DNA from 2 places in the Butyricicoccus sp. AM27-36 genome. Region 2 is predicted to be linked to the other one. Evidence: riboswitches for the same ligand, from Rfam matches in the RefSeq annotation. Region 2 holds a riboswitch; the other holds the start of a gene.
The links. A riboswitch is a leader RNA that binds a small molecule or an ion and turns the genes downstream of it on or off. The one in region 2 is predicted to bind FMN.
Positions count from the first base shown of each region.

Region 1: it holds a riboswitch for FMN, as region 2 does, so the genes downstream of both, DW724_RS11915 (ECF transporter S component) here and ribD (bifunctional diaminohydroxyphosphoribosylaminopyrimidine deaminase/5-amino-6-(5-phosphoribosylamino)uracil reductase RibD) in region 2, are expected to answer to the same signal.

Region 1 covers NZ_QUJR01000008.1:153,876-160,798, reverse strand. Annotated here, with positions in the region: partial or broken gene DW724_RS11920 (IS256 family transposase) at 1-960, shown strand, start outside; gene DW724_RS11915 (ECF transporter S component) at 1,172-1,783, opposite strand; FMN riboswitch at 1,874-2,005, opposite strand; gene argF (ornithine carbamoyltransferase) at 2,115-3,029, opposite strand; gene DW724_RS11905 (aspartate aminotransferase family protein) at 3,164-4,345, opposite strand; gene argB (acetylglutamate kinase) at 4,411-5,283, opposite strand; gene argJ (bifunctional glutamate N-acetyltransferase/amino-acid acetyltransferase ArgJ) at 5,319-6,527, opposite strand; gene argC (N-acetyl-gamma-glutamyl-phosphate reductase) at 6,549-6,923, opposite strand, start outside.
Region 2 covers NZ_QUJR01000001.1:11,113-18,035, forward strand. Annotated here, with positions in the region: gene ribH (6,7-dimethyl-8-ribityllumazine synthase) at 1-178, opposite strand, end outside; gene DW724_RS00055 (bifunctional 3,4-dihydroxy-2-butanone-4-phosphate synthase/GTP cyclohydrolase II) at 259-1,467, opposite strand; gene DW724_RS00060 (riboflavin synthase) at 1,483-2,118, opposite strand; gene ribD (bifunctional diaminohydroxyphosphoribosylaminopyrimidine deaminase/5-amino-6-(5-phosphoribosylamino)uracil reductase RibD) at 2,118-3,203, opposite strand; FMN riboswitch at 3,376-3,502, opposite strand; gene DW724_RS00070 (PD-(D/E)XK nuclease family protein) at 3,791-6,923, shown strand, end outside.

The DNA.
Region 1 (6,923 bases), on a different contig from region 2:
GCTCCATATGCCGCGACTCAAGGGCGTATCCTTCGAGACTGCCATCATCGAACGGTATCGCCGCCGGGAGAGCAGCGTGGAGGAGGCCCTCATCGAGATGTACCTGGCGGGCGTGTTTCCGTGCACCGGGTAGAGGACATCACCGAGGCGCTGTGGGGCAGCAAGGTTTCGCCCGCCATCATTAGCGAGCTGAACAAGAAAGCCTACGTTCACATCGATGACTGGCGGAACCGCCCCTTGCAGGACGGTAGGTATCCGTATGTCTACATGGATGGCATCTATCTGCGCCGCAACTGGGGCAGAGAGTATGAAAATGTAGCCATTCTAGTGGCAATCGCCGTGAATGATGACGGTTTCCATGAGGTTCTAGGCGCCGCCGAGGGAATGAAAGAGGACAAGACCAGATAGGTCAGCTTCTTTCAGTGGCTCCGCGGACGCGGCTTGGACGGCGTAAAACTCATCGTCGGTGACAAGTGCATGGGGCTGCTGTAGACCGTGGGCGAGGTGTTCCCGGACGCCAAATACCAGCGCCGCACAGTGCATTTCTATCGCAATGTTTTCTCTGTTGTGCCTAAATCCAAGGTCAAAATTGTGGCAAAAATGCTCAAGGCGATCCACGCCCAGGAGAGCAAAAAGACATCCCGCGAGAAGGCTAAAGCGGTCGTTGCCGAACTGCGCGCCATGAAGCTGAAGGAGGACGGCATTGAGGAAACGCTGACCTACTGCGATTTTCCCAGCGAGCATTGGACATGCATCCGCACCAACAATGTGATCGAGCGGCTGAACCGTGAGATCCGCCGCAGAACCCGCGTGGTGGGAACATTCCCTGACGGCAACTCTGCTCTGATGCTGGTCTGCGCTCGGCTTCGCCATGTGGCGGGCACGCAGTGGGGCAGCAAAAAATGTATGAACATGAAGCACTCGGAGACGGCGCTGGACGATGCCTTCATTGCCGGCTGACTTCACTCAGACGGAGAACCTGCAAACAATTTTGCGCACAAATCTTGACGGGACCGAGTCTATTAGATGCACGCATGTGATATAATCTTGGCCACGCATTTTGTCAATTCGTATACAGATCTTTGTCGAAATCATAGATGCTACCGCACTGTTTTCGATTATTGAACAAAAAAGTGCTCTCCGCTTGCTGGAGAGCACCTTCGTTTTTTACTTAGCCGACACGCTGTCTGGAGTGGTGCAATTCGATCTGCTTGGACTTGATGAACACGCTCAGCTTCTTGTAGGCAAGCATGGTAATCGCAGTCAGGATTGCGCCTTTGATGAGATTGAACGGCAGAACGCCGAGCAGCAGATAGCCCTGCATGCCGGTCACATACGGGTTGATCGCGTTGCATGCATCAAAGATAGCCTGCAGCGGCATAACCTGCGAATAAAACGGAATGATAAGAAAATAGTTGGTCAACATGCCGACACACGCCATAGCAACCGAGCCGGCTGCACAGCCGAGGACAGCCATCTTGCGGCTCTTGTGTCCGCGGTACAGCAGCACGGCGATAACAACGAGCGTGGAAAGCATCAGAAAATCTGCGACCTCACCGGAGCCGCCGGTCTGGGTCTGGGTCAGATGAATAATGTCCTTGATGCCGATCATCGTGATTGCCGGAGCGATGCCGAAAATAAACGCACCGATGAGCACGACCGCGCCGGACAGATCCACCTTGAGGAACGGCGGCATGAACGGAATCGGGAATTCAAAGTACATCAGCACGGTTGCGATAGCCGCAAAAATTGCGGTGTAGGTGATTTTGCTGGTTTTTGTCATTGCTGTTTTTTCTCCCTTTCAGGAGTCCTGTTCCATAAATAAAACAAGCCCCTGGATTGCTCCAGAGGCATACAGACGTAGCGATAGGTACATCTGTTTCTCTCATCCGGACTATAACCGTCGGTTGGGATTCTAACCCATCATGCCTTGCGGCTCGCAGACTATCAGGCTCGAAGCCTGTATACTGCCGGTGGAGACTTTCACTCCGCCCTGAAACAGAACTGATTTATTTATATTGCTATTATAGTCACCAGTAAAGGACTTGTCAACACTTCAGCAAGAAAAAACATAAAAGCCGCCTTCCCTTGCGAAAGCGGCTTTTTATCAGAAATCAGTCTTCCTTGCTGCTCATCAGAGTAACCATAACGGCCTTCTGTGCGTGCAGGCGGTTTTCTGCTTCCTCGAAAATCTCGTTTGCGTGCTCCTCGAACACCTTGGTGGTGATCTCCTGCTCACGATATGCCGGCAGGCAGTGCTGCACCATGCAGCCCGGCTTTGCAGCAGCCAGCAGCTCATCATTGACCTGATAGCCCTGGAATGCCTTCATGCGGACTTCCTTCTCGGCTTCCTGACCCATGGACGCCCATGTATCAGTGATAACAACGTCTGCGTTCTCAGCAGCCTTCATCGGGTCATCGGTGATGAAGAAGTTCGGATTCGGCTCTGCGAATGCCATAACCTCAGCGTCCGGACGGTAGTTCACCGGCGTTGCGATGGAAACCTTCATGCCGGTCTTGAGACCGCCGACGATCAGCGAGTTTGCCATGTTGTTGCCGTCGCCAATGTAGCACATCTTGAGACCCTCAAGAACGGCAAACTTCTCACGGATGGTCATGAGGTCCGCCAGAACCTGACACGGATGGCAGAAATCAGTCAGACCGTTGATGATCGGAATAGAGCCGTAGTTTGCCAGATCCTCTACTTCCTTCTGCTCGTAGGTGCGGATCATGATGCCGTCCAGATAGCGGCTCAGCACGCGGGCCGTATCCTGTACCGGCTCGCCGCGGCCAATCTGCAGATCACGGTTGGACAGGAACAGCGCCTGACCGCCCAGCTGATACATGCCGGTCTCGAAGGAAACGCGGGTACGGGTGGAGGACTTCTGGAAGATCATGCCAAGGCTCTTGCCTTCCAGGTGACGATGGGAAATGTTGTGCTTTCTCTCATACTTGAGCTGATCCGCCAGATCGAGCAGACCGATGATCTCCTCGGTGGAGCAGTCAAGCAGCTTCAGTAAATGCTTCATTGTAATAACCCCTTTCTGCAAATTAGCAATGAGTAATTAGTAGTTAGTAATTATTTAGGTGCTGCTGCACCAGTGCGATAATCACGTTAATTACTAATTTCTCATTTCTAATTACTAATTGTCAAAACCTTTGATTAAAATACCTTTGCCATGATAGCGAGTGCTTCATCCATTTCTTCCTTCGAAATGGTGAGCGGCGGGAGCAGACGAACGGCATTTTTGCCGGCGGTGATCGCCAGAACGCCGTTTTCGATCAGCTTATTAGCAAACACGGAGTGCTTTCCTTCCTCAACGATGATGCCGAGCATGAGACCCATGCCGCGCACGCCCTTGATATTCGGCGAGCCAAGGGACAGGATGCCGTTGCGAAGGTACTCGCCTTTTTCGCGTACTTTCATCAGAAACTGGCCGTCACCGACGGTATCGAGCACGACGTTTGCTGCGGAGCAGACAATCGGCGTACCGCCGAAGGTGGTCGCGTGCGTGCCCGGCGTCAGGACGTTGCAGCAGGTATCCGCCGCCATGACAGCGCCGATCGGCATGCCGCCGCCAAGACCCTTTGCCATAGTGACAACGTCCGGCTTGATATCGTACTGCTGGAAGGCAAACAGGCTGCCGGTACGACCGATACCGGTCTGCACCTCGTCGATGATGAGCAGCATATCCTTCTCGCGGCAGAGCTTCTCTACCTCCTTGACGAACTCGCGGTCAAGCGGCAGGACACCGCCCTCACCCTGGATCAGCTCCATCATGATGGCGCAGGTCATATCGTCCGCCTTTGCGCGTACCGACTTGATGTCGTTGGCAACCGCGTAATCAAAGCCCTCGGTAAACGGGAAGAAATAGTTGTGGAAACGCTCCTGACCGGTGGCCTTCAGCGTGGTTACGGTACGTCCGTGGAAGGAATTGATGAGCGTCAGCACCTTGAAGCGGCCCTCACCATACTTGTCGAACGAGTACTTGCGCGCCAGTTTGATGGCACCCTCGTTTGCCTCGGCGCCCGAGTTGGCAAAGAATACCTTGCCGCCCAGATGCGTCTTTTCTACCAGTTTCTTGGCAACCTGAACCATCGGCTCGGTGGTGAACAGGTTGGAAACATGCATCAGCTTGTGCGCCTGCTTATCGATCGCGTCAATGATTGCCGGATTGGCATAACCCAGACAGTTTACACCGATGCCGGAAGCAAGATCGATGTACTTCTTGCCCTCAACGTCCCACAGGGTCGCACCCTCGCCGTGGTCCAGCGCAATCGGGAAACGGCCATAGGTGTTCATTACATATTTATTTTCTTCGCTTTTTAATTCATTGTAAGTCATAGGGTATCACCTTTTATTGGAGATACGGAGCGAATCATTCTCCATTCTCCATTTTCAATTCTCAATTACTGAAACATAGTGCCTGCGCCGACCTTGGAAAGCAGCTCGATCAGAATCGAATGCTTGACACGGCCGTCCAGAATGGTGGCACGCTCAACGCCCTTGCGGACTGCCTCAACACAGCAGTCTACCTTGGGGATCATGCCGCCCTTGATGATGCCGTCGCGCACCAGCTTCGGCACCTCGGACACCTTGAGACGGTGAATGACACTGTCCGGATCGTTAATGTCCTGCATCAAACCGCGTACGTCGGTCAGCAGAATCAGCTTTTTTGCACCGAGTGCAACTGCCAGCTTGCTGGCTGCGGTATCAGCGTTGATGTTGTAGTTGGTTTCATCGTCGATGCCCTGTGCAACGGTCGAAACGACCGGAATATAGCCCTGCTGCAGCACATCGATAACCGGAGCCGGATCTACGTCCATAATATCGCCGACGTAGCCGTAATCCGTACCCGAGCGGTCGGTCAGGCGCTTCGCCTGAAACAGGCCGCCGTCCATGCCGCCGAGACCGATGCCGCGGCCGCCTGCCTTCTCGATCAGGGTTACAAGGTCCTTGTTGACCTTGCCGCACAGCACCATCTGGACGATATCCATGGTTTCACGATCGGTGTAGCGCAGGCCGTTGACAAACTTGCTCTCCTTGCCGATCTTTCCCAGCATTTCATTGATCTCCGGGCCGCCGCCGTGTACGATAACGACCTTGACGCCGACCAGATTGAGCAGTACCAGATCGTGGATGACCGCGTCCTTCAGCTCCTCGTTGATCATTGCGTTGCCGCCGTATTTTACAACAACGGTCTGACCGTAATATTCCTGAATATACGGAAGTGCTTCGACCAGAATATTGGCGCGCAGCTCCGCATCAAGTTGAGTATCCATACTAATTCGTTCCTTTATCCTGTTATAAGCAGCGATTACGTTCTATAATCTCCGTTAATTTTCACATAATCGTAAGTAAGGTCGCAGCCCCATGCAGTAGCGCTGTCCTCGCCCTCATTTACGTCAACTGCAATGGTAACCTCGTTCTCGGAGAGCACCTTCTTCGCCAGATCTTCATCAAAATCCAGAGCAGCACCCTTGTCGCAGACTGCTACGCTGCCTGCTGCGGACTCGAACGCCACAGAAACGTACTCCGGACGGAACGGTGCCTTGGAATAACCCATTGCGCACAGCACGCGGCCCCAGTTTGCATCTGCGCCGAACATGGCCGCCTTGACGAGGTTGGAGCCGACAACGGCCTTGGCCAGTCGCTCAGCCGCTTCCTCGGAGCGAGAGTTCTTAACGGTGCAGGTAACCAGCTTGGTTGCACCTTCGCCGTCTGCAGCAATCTGGCGTGCCAGACGGGTGTTCACCTCGTTCAGCGCCTTGCAGAACGCCTGATATTCCTCGTCCTGCCACTCGATGAGTGTATTGCCTGCCATGCCGTTTGCAAGCACGATGCACATATCGTTGGTGGAGGTGTCGCCGTCAACCGTTACGCGGTTGTAGGTTTTCTTGACATTCTCCTGCAGCGCGTCAGTCAGCATTTCATGCGTGATGGCGCAGTCGGTCGTGATGAAGGACAGCATAGTGCCCATGTTTGGATGAATCATGCCGCTGCCCTTGCAGATGCCGCCGATGCGGCAGGTCTTGCCGCCGATGGTGAACTCAACAGCCGCCGTCTTGGGCTTGGTGTCGGTGGTCATGATGGCGCGATTTGCCTTCTCGGAGGCGTTGTCCTCCAGAACCAGTTCCGGCAGGTGCTCCTCGATGCACTCGATGTTGAGGCGCTGACCGATCACACCGGTGGATGCAACGGCAACATCGGTTTCGGCTACGCCGAGCAGCTTGGCCGCTGCCTGCGCCATACGGCGAGCGTTCTCCATACCGTCCGGTGCACAGGCGTTCGCGTTGCCCGCATTGGCAACGATCGCGCGTGCTACACCGTCCTCGAGGTGCTCCATGGTAACGTACAGCGGAGCCGCCTTAACGCGATTCATCGTGTAAGTGGCAGCCGCGGTGCATTCGCATTCGCTGAAAATGATCGCAGTATCGTCATTTAAGCGGCTTTCCTTGACGCCGCAGCGCACGCTGCCCGCCTTGAAGCCCTTTGCGGCACAAACGCCGCCTTCGATAATCTTCATAACTGTTTCCTCCTGCTGAAATCAGAGGTTTAAGCCGGTCGTTTCATCCAGACCGAGCATGATATTCATATTCTGTACGGCAGCGCCCGAAGCGCCCTTGCCGAGATTGTCAAACAGAGCGGTGACGATCGTCTGCTCCTCGTGGCCGCAGACAATGAGCTTTAAGCTGTCGTGACCGGCCAGCGTGTTGGCGTAGATCATCGGCTCTTCCCCGCCGAACGGCGCCACGGTGACAAGCTGTTGACCCTCGTAGTGCCTGGTGAGCATCGCATGCACGAGATGTGCATCTACGCCCGGGAGCATAACTGTGGTGGCCATACCCTTGTAAAAGTCACCTACGATTGGCACGAACACCGGCGCCTGCGTCAGACCGCAGATGTAGCCCATCTCCGGCAG
Region 2 (6,923 bases):
GAATCTCAAATGCACCCGGAACCCATACGAGCGTGATGTCATCCGTGTCCACACCGTGACGAACCAGCGTGTCCTCCGCGCCGGAGATCAGCTTGGAAACGATAAATTCGTTGAAACGTGCACCAACGATTGCAAACTTGCCCTTGGTTGCTACTAACTTGCCTTCGAGTACCTTCATCTTAAAATCTTCCTTTCAATATGGTGAACAGATATATTGCAGGGCGAGGTGAGGTCATCCCGCCCTGCGGGATAGATTGATTACAATGTTTCACTAAAGAGGTGACCCATCTTAATTTTCTTGGTTCTGAGGTAGAACGCGTCGTCCTTCTGCGGTGCAATCTCGATCGGCACGCGCTCGGTGATCTCTACACCAAAACCGTCCAGACCGTAAATCTTCTCCGGATTATTGGTCAGCAGGCGCAGCTCCTTTGCGCCGAGGTCCTGCAGAATCTGAGCGCCGATCCAGTATTCACGCAGGTCGGGCGCAAAGCCGAGCTTTACGTTTGCCTCGACTGTATCGAAGCCCTTTTCCTGCAGTTCATACGCCTTCAGCTTGTTGATCAGACCGATTCCGCGGCCTTCCTGGCGCATATAGAGCAGCACGCCGCGTCCTTCCTTGTCAATCTGCTGCATGGCTGCCGCAAGCTGCTGACCGCAGTCGCACCGGCGGGAACCGAACACATCGCCGGTCAGACACTCGGAGTGCACGCGGCAGAGCAGGTTCTTGCCATCGCCGATTTCGCCCTTGACGAGCGCAACGTGGTGCTCGCCGGTCAGGTCGTTGACGTAGCCGTAGATGCGGAACTCACCGAAACGGGTGGGCATTTTCGCACAGGCTTCACGGACAACGTGCTTATCATGACGGCGGCAGTAGTCCTGCAGGTCCTTGATGGTGATGATCTTGAGACCCCATTCCTTGGCCTTCTCCATCAGCTCGGGCGTGCGCATCATCGTGCCGTCATCGCGCATGATCTCACAGCACAGACCGCACTGCTCGAGTCCGGCCAGACGGCACAGATCGACAGTCGCCTCGGTGTGGCCGTTGCGGGTCAGCACACCGCCGCGGCGTGCAACAAGCGGGAAAACGTGTCCCGGACGGCGGAGTTCCTCCGGCTTGGTGTGGATATCCGCGCATTTGCGGCAGGTAAAGCCGCGTTCCTCAGCGGAAATGCCGGTCGTGGTGTCCACATGGTCGATGGAGACCGTGAACGCGGTGTGGTGGTTGTCGGTGTTGACCTTTACCATCTGCTCCAGACCGAGACGGAGTGCAACCTGCTCACTCATCGGTGTGCAGATCAGGCCCTTGGCGTGAGTTGCCATGAAGTTGACGTTCTCGGTCGTGGCAAACTGTGCCGCGCAGATGAGGTCGCCCTCGTTTTCGCGGTCCGGGTCATCAATGGTGAGGATGAGGTGTCCGGCGCGAAGTTCTTCGAGCGCTTCTTCAACTGTATTGAACTGATATTCCATAAAAGAAAACCTCCGTTAAAATCCGTGTTGTGCAAGAAAATCCATTGTAATACCGCTGGATTTGTGCGGCGTGAGCATTTTTTCAACGTATTTGCCGATCACATCGCATTCGAGGTTGACCGGCTCGCCCGGCTTTTTGCCGAGCAGAATAGTCTGTGCCCCGGTGTGCGGGATGATGGAGACCGAAAAGTCGGTGTCCGTCACAGCCGCCACGGTAAGGCTGACGCCATCAATGGCGATCGAGCCTTTTTCGACGATGTACCGGAGCAGGGGAGCCGGTGTTTTGATCGTCACCCACACGGCGTTGTCCTCGCGCCGCTGCGAGAGAACCGAGCCGGTGCCGTCGATATGGCCGGATACGATATGACCGCCGAACCGTCCGTCGGCAGGCATCGCGCGCTCCAGATTGACCGGCGAGCCGCTCTGCAGACTGCCGAGCGCGGAACGCCGCAGGCTTTCCGCCATCACGTCGGCGCTGAAGCTGTCGTCCGTCAGCGCGACCACGGTCAGACACACGCCGTTCGTGGCAATGCTGTCGCCGATTTTTGTATTTTCGAGCACGGTATCTGCCGCAATCGTCAGCCGAGCGCCCTTTGCACCGAGCTCGATGCGCCGCACCGTACCGATTTCTTCGATAAGTCCAGTAAACATTACAATCTCCCTTCAATCAGGAAATCTTCGTCCATCGGCGTGCAAGTCACGTCCTTCAGCGGAAGCGCCTGCACCATCTTGTCAAACCCCAGACCTCCGACCGGACTTTTCGCGCCTGCACCGCCGATGATTTTCGGGGCGATGTACGCCTGCACGCGGTGCACCACACCGGCCTCCAGCGCGGAGAACGCAAGTGCCGAGCCGCCTTCAAGCAATATGCCGTCGATGCCGAGTGCACCGAGCTGGCGCATCAGGTCGGCAAGGTCTACGCGCTCGTCTTTCGTTTTGCATTCGAGAATGTGTACACCGTGCTGTTCCAGTTCAGCGGTGCGCTCATTTCGACCGACGACCGCGATATAGGTCGGGATTTTGTTCGCCGTCTGTACGATTTTGCTGTCGATCGGCGTGCGTGCGCGGCTGTCGCAGATTATGCGGATCGGATCGCGCCCGCCGTCAATGCGGCAGGTGAGCAGCGGATCGTCCTCAAGCACGGTGCCGATGCCGACCATGATGGCGGGCAGCCGATTGCGCGTTTCGTGTACATGACGGCGGGCGGTCTCGCCGGTAACCCAGCGGCTGTCGCCGGTGTGCGCGGCAATTTTGCCGTCCAGCGTCATCGCGTACTTGAGCGTCACAAACGGCGTTTTGTGCGTGATGTAGTGAAAGAAAACTTCATTCACGCGGCGGCATTCGTCCTCGCACACGCCGGTCTCGACTTCAATGCCTGCGTCGCGCAGGATCTGTGCGCCTTTGCCGGCTACCAGCGGGTTCGGGTCGAGGCAGCCGACGAACACGCGGCCGATCTTGTGCTCGATGACTGCGTCTGTGCACGGCGGCGTGCGTCCCCAGTGGCAGCACGGCTCGAGCGTGACGTAAAGGTCTGCGCCCGTGCAGTCCTCGGTGCAGTGCGCGAACGCGTTGCGCTCGGCATGCAGGCCGCCGATGTGCTCGTGCCAGCCTTCACCGATGATTTTTCCGTCCTTGACGATGACGCAGCCGACCATCGGATTCGGATTGACGTGACCGGCTCCGCGCTGGGCCAGCGCCAACGCCTGACGCATATATTCCTGTTTTTGCTCCTGCATAGAATCACCTGATATAATAATTCTGTAGAAAATTTCACGATAGTTTGGCGACAGCCAAAAAAACGTCCCAAAGACAGAATCTTCGGGACGCTGAAAAAAGCATTGTGAAAATAAAAAGTCTGAAACACCGAATCGGCATTTCAGAACAGCAAACAAACGGAAAATCTTTCCGTGCATTCTTCTTTTATCCAGACTATACTGTCGGCCTCGGAATTTCACCGAATCATGCTTCCGCCGAATGGCATCCGCTCGCGGGCTGTACCGCCGGTAGGGAATTGCACCCTGCCCTGAAGAATCAAATATTTGGTTTTGCGGGGCAGAGCCTTTATCGTTCCGCCTGAGGAAAGTATAGTCCCAAGCGGAGAAAAATGCAAGAGTTTTTTGAAAAAATAATTTTACAGAATATGTGAATGCAAACAAAACGCCATAAAAGTTCGAAAAAGACTGGAAAATACGCTGATAACGCACAAAAAATATAAAATGACCATACGGTTGTTATTGATAATTTTCCGTTTTCCATTATCAATTTTCAATTTGCTCCGGTTGTGCTATAATCAAATAGCTATGAAACGAAAGGAGAGTGTGCCATGCGGATCTGGACCGGACGAGCGGGGAGCGGCAAGACAACGGCCATCCTGCGGGAGATCGCGGCGCTGAGTGAAAAGGGAGAGGGACGGCAGATTCTGCTCGTGCCCGAGCTGAACTCGCACCTGATGGAGCGGCGGCTTGCCGCGGCCACGCACAACCACGGCGCACGCACGGCCGAGGTGCTGACGTTCTCACGATTGGCTGACCGTGTGTTCTCTGAGGTCGGCGGACTGGCACAGCAGATGCTGACGCCGGCAGGTCAGCTTTTGACCTTGCAGGAGGCGGCACGCCGTGTGCAGGGGGGGCTGCGTGCATGGAAGGGTCTGGCAGACAAGCCGGAGCTGCTGCAGGAGGCGCTGCGGCTGATCGACGAGTGCAAAACCTGTGCAGTCGCACCGGAGACGCTGTTTGCGGCTGCCGAAGAAAGTGAGGACGCGGTACTTGCAGAAAAATTGTCCGATCTTGCACAGATTTTAACAGCCTACGAGCGTCTGTGCGAGGCGTCCCTGCCCGACCCGAGAGACCGTCTGACACATCTGCGCGACCGTCTGGCAGAAAGTCACACGCTGGACGGCGCAGCGGTCTATCTGGATGGTTTTCTCGGCTTTACTGTGCAGGAAAGTGCAGTGGTTGATGCCATGCTGGCAGCGGGTGTGCCGCTCTCTGCGGCGGTAACCTGTGATACGGATTACCCGGAGATTTTCCTTACCGGCTGTAAAACAGTGCAGAAATTAACCCGGATGGCAAAACATCATAACCAGACGGTCGAGCGCATCGAACTGGGCGAAAGCAAGGTGGCCCGACCGGCGGGACTGGCTGCGCTCGAACGCGAAAGCCTGCTGCCGGTGCGCACCCCACAGGAGAGTGCGGACGGCGTTCGGCTGTACGAGGCGGCTTCGCCGTTTGACGAGTGCGAGCACGCGGCGGCTTACATTCGGCGCAAGGTGCGGGACGAAGGCGCGCGCTGCCGCGATTTTGTGGTTGCGGCACGCGATATCGAGCCGTACAGCGCGTTTCTCGCAATGGCGATGGCGCGGTACGACATTCCGGTGTTCCTCGCGGAAAAGCCGGATCTGCTGTCTCGTCCGCCGATGGCGCTGGTTACGAATGCACTGGAAGCGGTGCGAAATCACTTCCGATATGAAGATCTGTTCTCCTGTCTCAAGACCGGACTTGCGGGCTTGGATTGGGATGAAATTGACAAATTAGAGAATTATGTGCTCACCTGGAACATCCGCGGCGGAGCATGGGAACGCGAGTGGACCGAGCATCCGGACGGCTATGGTCTGTCCATCGACGAGAACGCGAAGGCACAGCTTGCCGAGCTGAACATACTCCGCAAACGAGCAATCGCGCCGTTCTCCGCACTGCGCGGGGCACTTGCAGGTGAGCAGCCTGCAGGCGACTGCGTGCGTGCGCTCTATGCATTTCTTCTCGCGGTGGATGCGCCGCAGCGCATGACTGACCGCGCCGCCGGACACGAGCAGGCGGGCCGTCTGCAGCTGGCCGACGAATACCGCCAGCTGTGGGAAATCCTGGTCTCTGCGATGGAGCAGTTCGCGTGGGTGTGCGGGGATATGCCGCTGACGCTCGACCGTTTCGCGCAGCTGTTCCGGCTGGTGCTCGGCGAGTACGATGTGGGTACGATTCCGGTTTCGCTCGACCGCGTGACCTGCGGCAACATCGAGCGTGCGTGTACGGAAAATGCGAAATATGTTATCCTGCTGGGCGTTAACGACGGCCTGATACCGAAAACCCCGTCCTCGACTTCGCTGCTGAGTGACATGGACCGCGACAAAATGGATGCGCTCGGCGTGGAACTCAAAGCCTACGGCGAGGAACGCCTGCTGATGGAGCAGGAAACGCTCTATCGGGCACTCGCGTGCCCGACAGACGAGCTGCTGCTGACGTATCACACCATCGACGCAGGCGGCGGTGAAACGCGGCCGTCCTACTTCGTGAACACAGTGCGGGAGCTGCTGCCGGATGTGCCGTTTTCCACCCACCGGACGGAGACCGTGCGTGACCGCCTGCAGGCGGAACGACCGGCGGTCGAACTCGCGTGCGCGTATCTTTCGGGCGACCGGACAGCCGCCGTGCGGGCTGCCTATGACTACTATAAGGATGATGAGCGCGTCAAAAACGCGCAGGCGCAGCGGCGCGGAAGAGGACCGCTGAGCAGTCCGCACACGATTGACGGATTGTACGGGAAAAGCCTCAATCTGACCGCTTCGCGTGTGGATACGTTCTATTCCTGCCGGTTTGCATTCTTTATGCAGTATGGTTTGAAGGCCAAGCCGCGCCGCGTGGCGAAGTTTGATGCGCTCTCGACCGGCACGTTCATCCACTATGTGCTCGAGCATGCGCTGGATGCTCTTGGAAAGTGCGAGGGCGGCGCCGCCCATGCCGATCAGCCGACCGTGCGCAAAGCCTGTCGTGAAGTGGTACGGCAGTATGTCGCGGAGGAACTGGGCGGCCTGGAGAACAAAACCGCGCGTTTCCAGTACCTGTTCCGCCGACTGGTGCGCGCCGTGGAGCAGATCCTCGACAACGTGATCGAAGAACTGCGCGTATCCGACTTTGCGCCGATCGACTATGAGCTGGACTTCTCGCGCAGCGGCGACCTGCCGCCCGTGCAGTGTGAGGACGGCGATGTGTCGGTTTCACTCTCCGGCAAGGTGGACCGCGTGGACGGCTACATCAAAAACGGTCGTCTCTATCTGCGCGTTATGGACTATAAAAGCGGAAAAAAGTCATTTTCGCTGTCCGACATTTGGTATGGACTCAACATGCAGCTTATCATCTATCTGTACGCGCTGCAGCAGGAGGGTCTGGACCGCTATCGTGCCCGCCTGACCGCCGAGCTGAACGAAATCGTACCGGCGGGCGTGCTGTACGTTCCGGTGCGCGATGAGCTGCCGGATGCGGCGCGCGACACGGACGAGGACGGACTGCGCATTCTGCGCGACAAGGCGCTGCGGCGTTCGGGTCTGCTGAGCGACGATATGTCGCTGCTCGAGGCGATGGAGCACGGTCTGGAGGGTGACGGACGGTTTATTCCGGTCTCTATCAAGACCGGGAAGGGCGAGGATGAGCCGACGCTTGCCGCCAAGTCCGCGGTAGCTGATTTGG